4 regions of the Rhizobium sp. SRI_017 genome follow, and region 1 is predicted to be linked to each of the others. Evidence: predicted binding sites of a transcription regulator. Region 1 holds the regulator's gene; each other region holds the start of a gene.
The links. The regulator PhoB, encoded in region 1, activates phosphate uptake and scavenging genes when phosphate is short. The targets are predictions, from matches to a motif close to TGTCATNNANCTGTCAT.
Positions count from the first base shown of each region.

Region 2: AC2YI2_RS10875 (UDP-2,3-diacylglucosamine diphosphatase) is a predicted target of PhoB. The motif match lies at 1,773-1,789, and genes of this name have one in related genera.
Region 3: AC2YI2_RS25910 (DUF47 domain-containing protein) is a predicted target of PhoB. The motif match lies at 1,879-1,895, and genes of this name have one in related genera.
Region 4: AC2YI2_RS00100 (esterase-like activity of phytase family protein) is a predicted target of PhoB. The motif match lies at 1,613-1,629, and genes of this name have one in related genera.

Region 1 is NZ_JBYCZP010000019.1:22,689-26,356, forward strand. Features, by position in the region: gene AC2YI2_RS29210 (hypothetical protein) at 1-867, shown strand, start outside; gene phoB (phosphate regulon transcriptional regulator PhoB) at 936-1,619, opposite strand; gene phoU (phosphate signaling complex protein PhoU) at 1,640-2,353, opposite strand; gene pstB (phosphate ABC transporter ATP-binding protein PstB) at 2,404-3,222, opposite strand; gene pstA (phosphate ABC transporter permease PstA) at 3,235-3,668, opposite strand, start outside.
Region 2 is NZ_JBYCZP010000004.1:130,983-134,650, reverse strand. Features, by position in the region: gene AC2YI2_RS10880 (alpha/beta hydrolase) at 1-788, shown strand, start outside; gene AC2YI2_RS10875 (UDP-2,3-diacylglucosamine diphosphatase) at 891-1,733, opposite strand; gene AC2YI2_RS10870 (DUF2865 domain-containing protein) at 1,889-2,986, shown strand; gene AC2YI2_RS10865 (caspase family protein) at 3,190-3,668, opposite strand, start outside.
Region 3 is NZ_JBYCZP010000014.1:157,078-160,745, reverse strand. Features, by position in the region: gene AC2YI2_RS25920 (Tex family protein) at 1-124, opposite strand, end outside; gene AC2YI2_RS25915 (anion permease) at 213-1,214, opposite strand; gene AC2YI2_RS25910 (DUF47 domain-containing protein) at 1,214-1,858, opposite strand; gene AC2YI2_RS25905 (hypothetical protein) at 2,172-2,480, opposite strand; gene AC2YI2_RS25900 (diguanylate cyclase) at 3,038-3,668, opposite strand, start outside.
Region 4 is NZ_JBYCZP010000001.1:17,369-21,036, reverse strand. Features, by position in the region: gene AC2YI2_RS00110 (homoserine kinase) at 156-1,130, shown strand; gene rnhA (ribonuclease HI) at 1,127-1,570, shown strand; gene AC2YI2_RS00100 (esterase-like activity of phytase family protein) at 1,672-3,668, shown strand, end outside.

The DNA of each region.
Region 1 (3,668 bases):
GAACGCGTGGAACCCATGGCGGAGTTCGCCGCCCAGAGCCGGCCTGCAGCCAATGTGCGCGGCAACGAACCTGACATTGACGACTATCTCACCGGGCTGACGGCAACGCGCGAGGCGCAGTCTTCTGCGCCGGCAGCGCAGCCACAGGCCGCCGAATGGGACGACAAGGCTGCCGAGGCCATCGCACCGACGACGAAGCGCCGCCGCAGCTTCGCTTCATTCCTCGCTTCGACCTTTGTCTATCTTTTCCTCCTCGGTATCATCGGCGGGGGCGTCTGGTGGGTCTATGACACCGGCATGATCGAGGCGGCCATGAAGGGCGGCGGCGACTTCAACCTCGTGCCCGATGCACTGCGTTCCGAGAAGACGGACCCGGCGCAAGAGGAAGCGCGGCTCGATACGCTGCGCGGCTTTTCCGGCGACTGGATTGATATCTTCAAGCCGGGCACCAATGCCGATGCAGCCAAGCCACGCGCGAAGGCGGCCATCACGGAGCATCGCGACAGCGACGGGCTTGCCACGGTCATAACCTCGAATGCACCTGATCAGGACGGCGACGTGCTGGTCGAGGTGCCGGCCGGGCTTCTACAGGATTTGGCTGGCAAGACCTCGACCATCGCGATCACCGTCAAGTCCAATAGCGACAAGCCGGCCCAGATCTACATTCAGTGCGAATTCAAGACTCTGGGCGACTGCGGCCGCCATCGCTATACGGTCACCAACGAGCGTGCCGACGAACTCATCCAGGTGAAATTCGACGGCAAGATGAGTCCGAGCTCCTCTGGCCATATCGTCATCAACAGCGATCTCACGGGCGAGGGCAGTTCGATCCGCCTCTACGGCATCCGCGTCCTGCCGGGCTCCTGACCGCTCCGGAACGGAAAACGGCCCGCCTCCTGACTGGAAGCGGGCCGTTTCTCTTTCAAAACTTCCCGTCAGACTTCCATCGCATAGCCCGCGCCGCGCACGGTGCGGATGATGTCGGGCATGTTGGAAATGTTGAGCGCCTTGCGCAGGCGGCCGACATGGACGTCCACGGTGCGTTCGTCGACATAGATGTCGTGGCCCCAGACGCCGTCGAGCAGCTGTGAGCGTGAGAAGACGCGGCCGGGCGAAGACATGAAGAACTCGAGCAGCTTGAACTCGGTCGGTCCGAGCCGGATCTCGCGCGACCGGCGATGGACGCGATAGGTCTCGCGGTCGAGCTCGACATCGCCGCATTTCAGCACCGACGAGATCGCGCTGGGACGCACGCGGCGGAGCATGGCCTTGACGCGGGCCATCAGCTCCGGCGTCGAGAACGGCTTGACGACATAGTCGTCGGCGCCGGTGGAGAGGCCGCGCACGCGCTCGCTCTCCTCGCCGCGGGCGGTCAGCATGATGACCGGCAGGCGTTCGGTCTGCGGCCGCATCCTGAGCCGCCGGCAGAGCTCGATGCCGGACACGCCAGGCAGCATCCAGTCGAGCACCAGCAGGTCCGGCACCCGTTCCTGGAGCCGGATATCGGCCTCGTCGCCGCGGCCTATCACCTCGACGTCATAGCCTTCCGCTTCGAGGTTGTAGCTGAGCAAAGTACCCAGCGCTTCCTCGTCTTCCACCACCATGATTCTCGGCTGCATCGATACTATCCTGTAGGCCGCTATTCAGCGGGCTGGACGACGGACGCGGTATTGTCGTCCTTCGGCCGTTCGCCGGCCGGCTGCTCGCCGGTCGACATGTAGTAGATGGTCTCGGCGATGTTGGTCGCATGGTCGCCGATGCGCTCGATGTTCTTGGCGCAGAACAAGAGATGCGTGCAGGGCGTGATGTTGCGCGGGTCTTCCATCATGTAGGTGAGCAGCTCGCGGAACAGCGACGTGTACATCGCGTCGATCTCTTCGTCGCGGGCGCGGATCTGCTCCGCCTTCTCAGGAGAGCGCGTCGAGTAGACGTCGAGTACGTCTTTGAGTTGGGAGAGCGCCAGTTCGGAGAGATGCTCGATGCCGCGGGCGAGCGGACGGGGGATGCCCGTCGTCTGGACTGCAATCACGCGCTTGGCGGTTGACTTGCCGAGGTCGCCGACTCGCTCGAGGTCCGAGGCGATACGGATCGAGCCGATGATTTCGCGGAGGTCCGAGGCAACGGGCTGGCGCTTGGCGATCATCAGGATGGCCTTGTCGCCGATCTCGCGCTCGGTGGCATCCACGATCGTGTCTTCCGAAATCACGCGCTGGGCAAGTGCTGCATCGGAAGTCACGAGTGCGTGAATCGCGTCGGAAACCATCTGCTCGACCATGCCGCCCATTTCGGCGATGCGGCGGGCGAGCGTCTTCAGTTCGTCGTCGAAGACGGAATAGATATGTGCGGTGGACATGTCAGTACCTCATACTGTCGGGATACGTCTAAGGGCTTCGTCGGCTGGGATCAGCCGAAGCGACCCATGATGTAGTCCTGGGTGCGCTGGTCGTCCGGATTGGTGAAGATCTTGTCGGTGTCGTTCTCTTCCACGAGATAGCCGAGGTGGAACATGGCGGTCCGCTGGGACACGCGCGCCGCCTGCTGCATCGAGTGGGTGACGATGACGATGGTGAAGTTTTCGCGCAGTTCGTGGATGAGCTCCTCGACCTTGGCGGTCGCGATCGGGTCGAGCGCCGAGCAGGGCTCGTCCATCAGGATGACTTCCGGGCTGACGGCGACGGCGCGGGCAATGCACAGACGCTGCTGCTGACCACCGGACAGGCCGGTACCGGGCTCGTGCAGGCGATCCTTGACTTCGTTCCAGAGACCGGCGCGCTGCAGGCTCTTCTCGACGATCTCGTCGATCTGCGCCTTGTTCTTGGCGAGGCCGTGGATGCGCGGGCCGTAGGAGACATTCTCGTAGATCGACTTCGGGAACGGGTTCGGCTTCTGGAACACCATGCCGACGCGGGCGCGAAGTTCCACGACGTCAAGCGACGGGCGATAGACGTCGCCGCCGTCGAGCGTGATGCTGCCGGTGACGCGGCAGCCTTCGATCGTATCGTTCATGCGGTTGAGGCAGCGCAGGAACGTCGACTTGCCGCAGCCTGACGGGCCGATGAGCGCGGTCACCGTGTTCTGGCGAACGTTCAGGTTGACGTCGTACAGCGCACGCTTCTCGCTGTAGTAAACCGACACGTCCTTGCCGATCATCTTGTAGTTCTGTTCAGTCGCCATGGTCTTGCCAACAGCCTTTTCGACTTCAATATCCGTAAGCATATTCATGATGGAAACTCCTTACCAGCGGCGTTCGAAACGCCGGCGCAACAGGATTGCGGCGAGGTTCATGATGATGAGAAAGATGAGCAGCACGATGATCGCGCCTGAGGTGCGTTCGACGAAGGCGCGTTCGGCCTCATTCGCCCACATGTAGATCTGCACCGGCAGGGCCGTCGCAGGTTCGAACGGCGTCGTCGGGTAGTCGACGACGAAGGCCACCATGCCGATAAGCAGCAGCGGCGCGGTTTCGCCGAGCGCGTTCGCCAGGCCGATGATCGTACCGGTCAGGATTCCCGGCATGGCGAGCGGCAGGACGTGATGGGTCACGGTCTGCATCTTCGAGGCGCCGAGGCCGAGGGCAGCCGCGCGGATCGACGGCGGCACGGCCTTGAGGGCAGCGCGGGTTGCGATGATGATCGTCGGCAGCGTCATCAGAGCCAGCACGAGGCCGC
Region 2 (3,668 bases), on a different contig from region 1:
TTGCTGTGGCAGGCTATGTCGGCGCCTGCGTCCTTCTCTACATATTCCAGGCGCGCTTCATTTTCCCGGGGGCCTTCATGCCATTGCCGCCGGGCATCGAAGCCGAGAGCCGTGCGCTCGGACTTGAGCCCTTCCTACTTCAGACACCCGATGGCGAATCGTTGCATCTGCTGCATCGAGTACCCGGGCCTGGCCGTCCCGTGCTGGTCGTCTTTCACGGCAATGCCAGTTATCCGGAGGATTACGGCTTTCTCTACGCTGGCTGGGTCGGGGACGGTTACGGCATCGTCGCGCCAGTCGCGCGCGGCTATCCCCGGTCCTCGGGCTCACCTGGGGGTGAAGCCATGCTTTCCGACGCGCTTGCCATTCGCGACTGGATTGCTACGACCTACCCTGACAATCCGGTCGTGGTCTTTGGTCAGTCGCTGGGAACCGCGCCAGCCGTGCATATGGCTGCCCGTCGCGAGGTGGCAGGCGTGATCCTGATATCGCCGTTTACCTCGATGCTCGCGCTCGTATACGAAAAGGTGCCGTGGATTCCGGCACGACTTCTCCTTGCGTCCCCCTTCCGTAGCGATCTTGACGCCCCGGACATCAGGGCGCCTGTCCTGATCTTTCACGGCGAGAGGGACGCGCTGGTCCCGATCGAGCAAGGACGCGCGCTCGCGGCATTGATAAAGGCGCCCGTAACGCTGGAGGCGATCCGCATCGCGGGTCATGCGGAAGGTCTTTTTGGGGTGGCGACCCAAGAACAGATCGCTTCATTCCTTGCGACAATATCGCCGTAAGATTATATTTCCCAGATGGCGATCGGTGTCGACAAGGTCGCGAAAGCTCAAGCGACGCTCGGCCTGTTCCCTTGATATCGAAGACGGAAAGTCGCCTGCTCGTCAGGCCGCCGCCACCTGTTTCGCCCGGCTCTGCGGCAAGAGCCTTATCGGTACGAGCGTCGGGCTGGAGGGCTTCGCTTCCGCGGTGCTCTGCCAGCGGATCAGCTCCATCGAGCCGTCGAAATGCTCGACCACCGCCGTGCAACTCTCCACCCAGTCACCGGTATTGATATAGGTGACGCCGTCGATGTCCTCGATCACGGCGTGGTGGATATGGCCGCAGATCACGCCATCCACGCCATGGCGCCGCGCTTCGTCGGCAACGACACGCTGAAACTCGCCGATGAAGTTCACGGCCCGCTTGACCTGAAGCTTCGCCCAGGCGGAGAAGGACCAGTAAGGCAGGCCCAGCACGCGGCGCAGGCGGGCGATCCAGACATTCAGAGCAATTGCAAGGTCATAGGCCCAATCGCCGAGATGGGCGATGAAACGGGCGTTGCGCACCACAACGTCGAACTCGTCACCGTGAAGGATCAGGTAGCGCTTGCCGTCGGCCGCCTCGTGGATGAAGTTTTGCGCAACCTCGATGCCGCCGAAATGGACGCCTGGGAACTCCCTCAGGAAGTCGTCGTGATTGCCCGGCACGTAGACGATGCGCGCACCCTTGCGGCCCTTGCGGAGCAGCTTCTGGACGACGTCGTTGCAGTTCTGCGGCCAGTACCAGGAGCGCTTGAGACGCCAGCCATCGACGATGTCGCCGACGAGAAAGATCGTATCTGCCTCATACACCCGCAGGAAATCCAAAAGGAAGTCGGCCTTCGACGCCTTGGATCCGAGATGGATATCGGAAAGGAAGAGAGTCCTGACTTTCTTGATGTCGTGGCTTTCCAATTCTTCTGACATGGCAACCTCGCTGTTTGCCACAGGGGAAAACAGACTCTCATATCAGCTTTATGACAGAGGCCCGGTCACGGCCATTAACCGTGGGAATTAAAGGCGTTTTTAGCTTTTCGAAAGATAGAGTAGATTGCGCCTGTCTCAATCAGCATTGCGATCTCATGTTCAAGTCCCTGTGCCTCGCCTTCCCGGTCGCATTGGCACTCGCTGTTTCCAGCGGGGCGATGGCGTCTGAACTCTGCGACCGGCTGACCAACGAGCTGACCGCTCTTTCAGAAACTTACAGTGCGCCTGCAAAGGTGCGGAAATATGCGCGCGCCATCGCCGAGCAGAAGCTCTCAATTCGCGAGCTGCGCTATAACATGCGCGAATCCGGCTGCGGCGCGGGTTCGGTGTTCCACATCGGCGGCGAGAATGCGGATGAATGCGCCGAGCTCGAAGACAAGATGGCTCGGATGGAGACCAATCTCGCCATCCTGAACGAGAAGCGCATCAGCCTGATATCCGGCCAGGAAGATGATCAGCGCCGCCGGCGGCTTGTAGCAGCCATCGACGACAACCGCTGCAACGACCAGCCGGTCCTGGCAAGCACCGATCCCGTGGTCAACGGCGCCGACGCTGTTGTCACTGACATGCCCGACGGCTTCGAGACGATCCGGGTACCGCAATCCAACGAAGGTTATGGCGACAGCCAGTTCGTCGATCTCGGCGGCAGCGCGACGAACGGGTCTTATCGGACGATGTGCGTTCGGACCTGCGACGGCGCCTTTTTCCCGATCTCGTCGCGGGCGACCTCGATGAGCTTCCAGCGGGATGCACAAGTCTGCTCGATGATGTGCCCTGGGGTCGAAACCGAGCTGTTTTATCATTCGATCCAGTCCGAGACCGATTCCATGCGTTCCGCCGTGACCGGCCAGCCGTATGACGATCTCGACAATGCCTATCGCTTCCGCACCCAGAGTGCACGCAAGGACAAGACCTGCGGCTGCAATTTCTCCCGCTATTACAAGGAGATGATGCGGCGCGAGGCATTTATCAGCGATCCCACCAAGCGCGAGCCGAAACAGAGCTCCATCGTGTGGGTAAAGCCGGAGCTACGCGGGCAACTCGAAAAGGAAGCCGCCGTCAGCAAGCCGGTCAAGGAATCGAAGCTGCGTGACTATAAAGCGGATACCAAGATCCGCCTCATCGGCCCGAAATTCTTGCCTGACGAAGAGGCCGTCGATCTCCGCACGCCGAAGCCGATTGCACAGAACTGACGCCTGTCTGATCTCGCGCCATCAGAGTCGTCGCAGCGCGAGGTCGCCGCAGGATGTGATGCGCCGAAGTGTGACTTGCCAGTGCGCTGCAGGGCCCAAGCATCGCTTCTTGGTGCCAAATCATGCCGCGACCCTCTATTCAGCCAGCCCAGGGGAAACTAGCCGATGACGCCTACATGAAGGGGAGCCGAACAGCCGTCGGCTCACCGCGAGCGGGTATATAGCGGCAGAATGGCGATCGACGAATCGGTGCCGTCGATGCGCTGGGACAGGGCCGCAAGCAATTCCTTGGGGTTCATGCCGCGCTCGATGGCGCGACCGACCGCCTCCAGCTGTTCGTTCGAGGATATCACCACCAGATGATCCGAGCCGAAGGGTTCGACGACCTTCATTTCCTTGAGCGGCGACTTCATCTGCGGCTGGTTGTCGACGACGAGATCGAGAAGCTGCACCTCGCCGGTATTGGCGAGATTGAACACCAGCATGTTGCGATAGTCGCCGCGGGTCGCATTGAACTTGATGTGCTCGCCAGCGAGGTAGAGCTGCTTTTCCGGCGCGATCATCATCTTCCCGGGATTCTGCGAGGCAATCGCCTTGAGGAAGTCGAGCAGGATGAATTTGGACACGATGTCGTTGACGGTAAAAGCGCTGACCTTCTCGGCCACGACGTCGCCATTCGGCG
Region 3 (3,668 bases), on a different contig from region 1:
AGCGGGCGATGAAGGGAATGGTCGCGCCTTCGTCGATCAGCGCCACCGCTGCCGTCACCTGCTGTGGCCGGGCGTTGATCTCGCTGGCAATCGTGGCGGCAAGGCGGGTCATATTTGCGGGCATCGGCATTCCTCAAATCAGGTTGCCGGAAGATAGTCCCGGAATGCGAAAAGGGAAGGGCGGAGCAGCGATTTGCACAGGCGCGGCCAGATCAGAACATAGACGTGATGAAATAGAACGTCGCCGAAATCAGTGCAGCCGAGGGCAGCGTAACGATCCAGGCGATCAGGATATTGCTGGCCAGTCCCCAGCGTACCGCGGAGACGCGCTTGGCCGCGCCGACGCCGACGATTGCGCCGGTGATCGTATGCGTCGTCGAGACCGGAATGCCGAGCCATGTCGCGCCGAACAGGGTGAGCGCGCCGCCTGTCTCGGCGCAGAAGCCCTGCATCGGGTTGAGCTTGGTGATCTTGGACCCCATCGTATGCACGATGCGCCAGCCACCGAACAATGTGCCGATGGCCATAGCCGCCTGGCAGGAGATCACCACCCAGAAGGGGACGTGAAAGGTGCTGCCGAGATAGCCTTGCGAGAAGAGCAGCACGGCGATGATGCCCATGGTTTTCTGCGCGTCGTTGCCACCATGGCCGAGCGAATACATCGAGGCGGAGATGAACTGTAGGATTCGGAAGGTCTTGTCGACGGCAAAGGGTGTCTGGCGGACGAAGATCCAGGAGACGACGAGAACGAGGAAGAGCGCCAGAAGGAACCCGATCATCGGCGACATGAAAATGGCGAGCACCGTCTTGAAGACGCCGGAGAAGACGATGGCCGAACCACCGGTCTTCGCAACGCCCGCACCGATGAGCCCGCCGACCAGCGCATGCGACGAACTCGACGGAATGCCGAAGATCCAGGTGACGATGTTCCAGATGATCGCGCCCATCAGTGCTGCAAAGATCACCTGCGGGGTGATTATGCCGGGATCGATTATGCCCTTGCCGATGGTCTCCGCGACATGCAGGCCGAAGAACAGGAAGGCGATGAAATTGAAGAAGGCTGCCCAGGCCACGGCATATTGCGGCCTCAGTACCCGCGTCGAGACGATGGTGGCGATGGAATTGGCCGCGTCATGCAGGCCATTGAGGAAATCGAAGAACAGTGCAACGCCAATCAGAGCGATAAGCAGGGGGAGGGCGAGCGTCGCTTCCATCAGACGTTCTCGATCACGATGCCGCTGATCTCGTTGGCCACGTCTTCGAACCGGTCGACCACCTTCTCAAGCTCGGAATAGATCTCGCTGCCGATAAGATAGGCCATCGCATTGCCGTTGCCATGCGCCCGGAAGAGGTCCTTGAGGCCCTGCTCGTAGAGTTCGTCGGAGCGACCTTCGACGCGAGTGACCTCTTCGGCGATTGCCGTGAGCCGCGCCGAATTGCTGCCCATCTTGTCGAGCAGCGGGATTGCCTCGGAGATCAGGCGCGCGGCTTCCGCGATCAGCACACCCATTTCCTTCATGCCGGGATCGAAGGTCTTCTGTTCGAAGCGGCGCAGCGTCTTGACCGTCTTGTGCATCATGTCGATCGCGTCATCCATCGACTGGATGAGATCCTTGATATCGCCGCGGTCAAAGGGCGTGATGAAGCTGCGGCGCACGGCGAGCAGAACCTCGCGGGTGATGTCGTCCGCTTCGTTCTCAAGATCGACGATCTTCCGGCAATGGGCCTCGATATCGCCCTGGCCACCGAAGATGTCGCGCATCGCATCGGCCGCGCCCTGCACCACGCGCGCATGCCGTTCGAAGAGATCGAAGAACTTGTCCTCGCGCGGCATGAGTTTCTTGAACAGGCTGATCATGGGACGGTCCATTTTATGGTTGTCATAAAACTGTCATAAAGGCCGTCGAGTTGCAGCAAAAGTGCGGGATGGTCAAGGGTTGGCGGAAAGCTGTGGAGAGCAGGGCGCTCCGCGGTTCTGGGTCTCAGCTAGCGACGCGCTGGAGCTTGTTCCAACATTTGCGGATTAATCTCCAGGCCCGGCACACACCTCCCCGCTCACGCGAGCCGATCCGCCCCGTGGCTTGACCATGAAGGCCTTCCCGATCGCTCCGCTATCGCATGGGATATCGGCAGGGGCACGGCATGTGACGTCGTGCGCCTGGATGGTCTCGCTAGACCTCCTGGATTTTGCGGGATTCGGCTGCGCCCGCCACCCTCCCAGCGAGCGCCCAGTAGACGAGGCCGGACAGGCATCCTCCGATGAAGAAGAGGCCGGCCATCTCGAGATTTGGCTTGTTGTCTTGGGCGGCAATCAGAACCTGCGGCTGCAAGGAGATGCCCGCGCCGAGCACGTAGTAATACCACCGCCGCAGGCTGAGGAATTCGCCGACGGTGATGACCACGGTGGCGGGTATGAACGTGGCATAGGCGGCAAATACCGCGACGACGAAAATGGTCGTGGGATGAAGCATGCCGATCATGAATTTCAGGTCGCCGCTGAACAGGAAGAGCGGAATATGCGGCACGCAGCAGGAAGGAGATAGGCGCCCAGTATCCGGGCCAGTCGCTTCAGCATTTTTCCGACATCTGCTCGGTCTTTGCGGTGCCTGGATACTGCGCCGCGCGAGAGCCGACGGATCGTACGTCGATCTGCGCCGCCATCAGGACGGACTCCATCGGCAATTCCGGGGAATAGGTGGGTTCGGGGGAAGCGACAGGGTCGGCCAATCCTCGTAGATCTTGTTGATCAAGCGGATCGAGCCGCTCAAAACCACGACCCATATTGCGAGACCCGCAAGGGTCAGGGAGAGGCCGTATTCGGCAAGCGCCCATTCGGTGATGCGGAACCCCAGGCACATCATGGCGATGGACAAGAACGCAACTGCGTAAAGGCAGCTCAGTGCGACTCTAAATCGCGTGGGCATGAATGTAGCTCCGGTTTCAACCGGGATTCCTTTAGCGATTTATGCTTGATCAGGATGTGCCGTGGGTAACTTGTGGCAGACGCGCGGCCGCAGCGGCCTCGCTGGCCGAGAGCCTAACAGCAGATCCTATTTCGACCGGCGTGCTTGGCCGCATAGAGCGCTTCGTCGGCGCGGGAGATGGTCTGACCGAGTTCCTCGTCGCCGCATCGTGTGGCGAGGCCGCCGCTGACGGTGACGTGCAGTGAGCCGCCTGATATCGCGAAGTCGCGGCCATCAATGGCGGCGCGGATGGCTTCGGCCGCCTCGGCTACGGGGCGGGCTGGGGTGTCGGTCAGCAGGGCGACGAATTCTTCGCCGCCGAAGCGCGCGAAAAGGCCATCCTCACCGATCGCATCCGAGCAGCGCAGGGCGAATTCCTGGAGCACGACGTCGCCGGCCGTGTGGCCATGGCGGTCGTTGATCGCCTTGAACTCATCGAGGTCGAGGACCAGCACGGCAAGGGACTGGTCGGCTTCTCCGGCATAGCGTTTCTCCGCCTGCTCGAAGAAGCGGCGGCGGTTCATGATGCCGGTCAACGGATCGATCTCCGAGAGGCGCTTGAGCTCGCGGGCGGCGGCGCGTTCCGAAGTGACGTCGAGATAGAGGTTGACGTTGAAATTGCCGACCGTGCGGTGGCGGAACTGAATGGTCCGGTCCTGCCCGCTGGCGGTCCTGACCTCGAGGTCGAACGGGGTCATTTCTCGG
Region 4 (3,668 bases), on a different contig from region 1:
CCTCTTGTCGCTAAGCTCAGGGGGTGCACCAGCCCATCCCAAATCCGCCTCTGCCCCGGTGGAAATCGTCGCAAACGGTTGCGATGAAAACGCTTCTGACATAGCAGGATTGGAGCGCTGCGCCGCTCGGGACAGCATCAAAGGGAATCCGTTCGTTGGCAGTCTATACCGATATCACCGAAGACGAACTCGGACGCTTCCTTGGTGACTATGACGCGGGCTCGCTGATGTCCTACAAGGGCATCGCCGAGGGCGTGGAGAACTCGAATTTCCTGCTCCATACCGACAAGGCGCCCTATATCCTCACGCTCTACGAGAAGCGCGTCGACCCGGCCGATCTGCCGTTCTTCCTTGGTCTGATGCAGCATCTCGCCGACCGCGGCCTGTCCTGCCCGCTGCCCGTGGCGCGGAAGGATGGACAATTGCTCGGCGAACTCGCCGGCCGGCCGGGCGCCCTGATTTCCTTCCTTGAAGGCATGTGGCTGAGAAAGCCTGCTGCCCATCACTGCCGCCAGGTCGGCGAGGCACTGGCCCGCATGCACATCGCCGGCCAGGGTTTCGAGATCACCCGAAAGAACGCACTCTCCGTCGCCGGCTGGCGGCCGCTCTGGGACAAGTCCGAGGCCCGGGCCGACGAGGTCGAGACGGGACTGAAGGGCGAAATCTCGGCCGAACTCGATTATCTTGAAAGCCACTGGCCGACCGACCTGCCATCTGGCGTCATCCATGCCGATCTCTTCCCCGACAATGTCTTCTTCCTCGACGACAAGCTTTCGGGTCTGATCGACTTCTATTTTGCCTGCAACGATTTCCTCGCTTACGACCTCTCGGTCTGCCTCAATGCCTGGTGCTTCGAGAAGGACTGGTCCTACAACATCACCAAGGGCATGGCCCTGATCGAGGGCTACCAGTCGGTGCGACCGCTCTCCGCCGCCGAGGCCGAAGCCCTGCCGCTCCTCTGCCGCGGCTCGGCATTGCGATTCTTCCTCACCCGCCTCTACGACTGGATCATGACACCGCCGGGCGCAATGGTGACGAAGAAGGACCCCAAGGAATATCTCCGCAAGCTGCGCTTCCACCAGAATGTGCTGGATGTCGCCGAATACGGCCTCGATAAGGTGACGGCATGAAGCAAGTCGATGTCTTCACGGACGGCGCCTGCTCGGGCAATCCGGGACCGGGCGGCTGGGGCGCCATTCTGCGCTATGGCGACACGGTGAAAGAGTTGAATGGCGGTGAAGCCAACACCACCAACAACCGCATGGAGCTTATGGCCGCGATCTCCGCTCTTCAGGCGCTGAAGGCCCCTTGCGAAGTCGACCTCTACACCGACAGCGTCTACGTCAAGGATGGCATCACCAAGTGGATCCACGGCTGGAAGAAGAACGGTTGGAAAACCGCTGACAAGAAGCCGGTCAAGAATGTCGAACTCTGGCAGGCGCTGGAAGAAGCCCAGCACCGCCACAAGGTGGTTCTCCATTGGGTCAAGGGTCATGCTGGTCATCCTGAAAACGAGCGCGCGGACGAGCTCGCTCGCGAGGGCATGGCGCCGTTCAAGAAGCGGTTCTAGATCGACCAGGATGCCTGTCGACAAATCCATCTGACATCGCCTTGTCATCTGCCTGTCATGCACATGCGCAAATACCTCCTAAACAACACGGAGGACTTTCCATGACGAGACACTTTTCAATTGCGGCGGCAGTCGCGGCTCTCTTGGCTTCGACTGCCGCATTTGCCCAGGCCGAGCAGGTGTTCAACCGCGTGGCCTCCTTCGCGGTCGCGTCCAACACGCCTGCTGATGTTGACGCCAAGTCGGTAACATCAGCTGAAATCATCGCGGCGACCGAAGATGGCAATACGCTCGTCTACACGTCGAGCCCGCTCAAGGCGATCGGACTGATCGATATCACCGACGCCCATGCGCCGAAGGCGCTCGGCTCGGTCATGCTCGACGGCGAGCCGACCTCGGTCGCCGTCCTCGGCGGCAAGGCGCTCGTCGCCGTCAATACCGGCAAGGACAAGCTGCATCCGACCGGCAATCTTGAGACCGTCGATCTCGCCTCCAAGAAAGTCGAGGCCTCCTGCGATCTCGGCGGCCAGCCCGACTCGATCGCTGTCTCCAAGGACAAGACCATTGCCGTCATCGCGATCGAGAACGAGCGTGACGAAGATGTCAACGACGGCGTGATCCCGCAGATGCCGGCCGGCGACCTCGTGATCGTGCCGCTCAAGGACGGCGCTGCCGATTGCGCAGCGATCAAGCATGTCGTGCTTACGGGTATTGCCGGCGTCGCCGCGGACGATCCGGAGCCGGAATTCGTTGCCATCAATGCGAAGAACGAGATCGCGCTGACGCTGCAGGAAAACAACGAGATCGTCATCATCGACGGCAATACCGGCACGGTGAAGACCCATTTCTCTGCCGGCAAGACCGACCTCGAAGGCATCGACGCCTCCACAGACGGCAAGCTCGATTTCTCCGAGAAGAAAGAGGGCGTGTTGCGTGAGCCCGATGCCGTGAAGTGGCTGGACGACAGCCGCATCGTCGTTGCCAATGAAGGCGACTACGAAGGCGGTTCGCGCAGCTTCACCATCTTCGATTCGACCGGCAAGGTTCTCTACGAATCCGGCGCTTCGCTCGAACTCGCGGTTGCCCGCCTCGGCCACTTCCCCGAGAAGCGCGCCAAGCCCAAGGGCATTGAGCCGGAAGGCCTGGAAGCTTTCGAGATCGACGGCCAGAAATATTTCGCCGTTCTCGCCGAGCGGGCCTCGGTCGTCGCCGTCTACAAGGATACCGGCGGTGAGCCTGTTCTTATGCAGATCCTGCCGTCGGGCATCTCGCCGGAAGGCGCGGTCGCCATTCCGTCGCGCAAGCTGCTCGCCACCGCCAACGAAGTCGACCTCGTCGAGGATGGCCTCGCCCGTTCGCATGTCATGATCTATGAGATGGCAGAAGGCACGCCGGCTTATCCGCAGCTCGTCTCGGAAGACAAGGACGGCGCGGTCATCGGCTGGGGCGCTCTGTCCGGCCTCGCTGCCGTTCCGGAAAAGCCCGGCCAGCTCTATGCCGTGTCCGACTCGGTCTATGGCGGCCAGCCCGCGATCTTCACGATCGATGCGACACGCTCACCGGCTGTCATCACCGACAAGCTTCTCATCAAGCGTGACGGTGCCAACGCCCAGAAGCTCGATGTCGAAGGCATCGCGACTGATGGCGAAGGCGGTTTCTGGCTGGCTTCGGAAGGCAATTCCGACAAGCTGGTCCCGCATGGCCTCTACCACGTCGACAAGAAGGGCAAGATCAAGGAAGAGATCGCACTTCCGCCTGAACTGCTCGCTGGCGAGACCCGCTTCGGCTTCGAAGGCATCGCCGTCGACGGCACGGGCGACAACACCGTTCTTTGGATGGCTGTTCAGCGCGAGTGGAAGGACGATCCGAAGGGCACCGTCAAGCTCGTCTCCTACAAACCGTCGTCCAAGGAATGGGGCGCCGTTCGCTACCCGCTCGAAGCGGCCGCCGAAGGCTGGGTCGGCCTCTCCGAGATCGCATTCCATGACGGTTTCGCTTACATCATCGAGCGCGACAACCAGATCGGCGATGCGGCCAAGCTCAAGAAGCTCTACCGCGTTGCCTTGTCCACGCTGAAGCCGGCCAAGCTCGGTGGCGA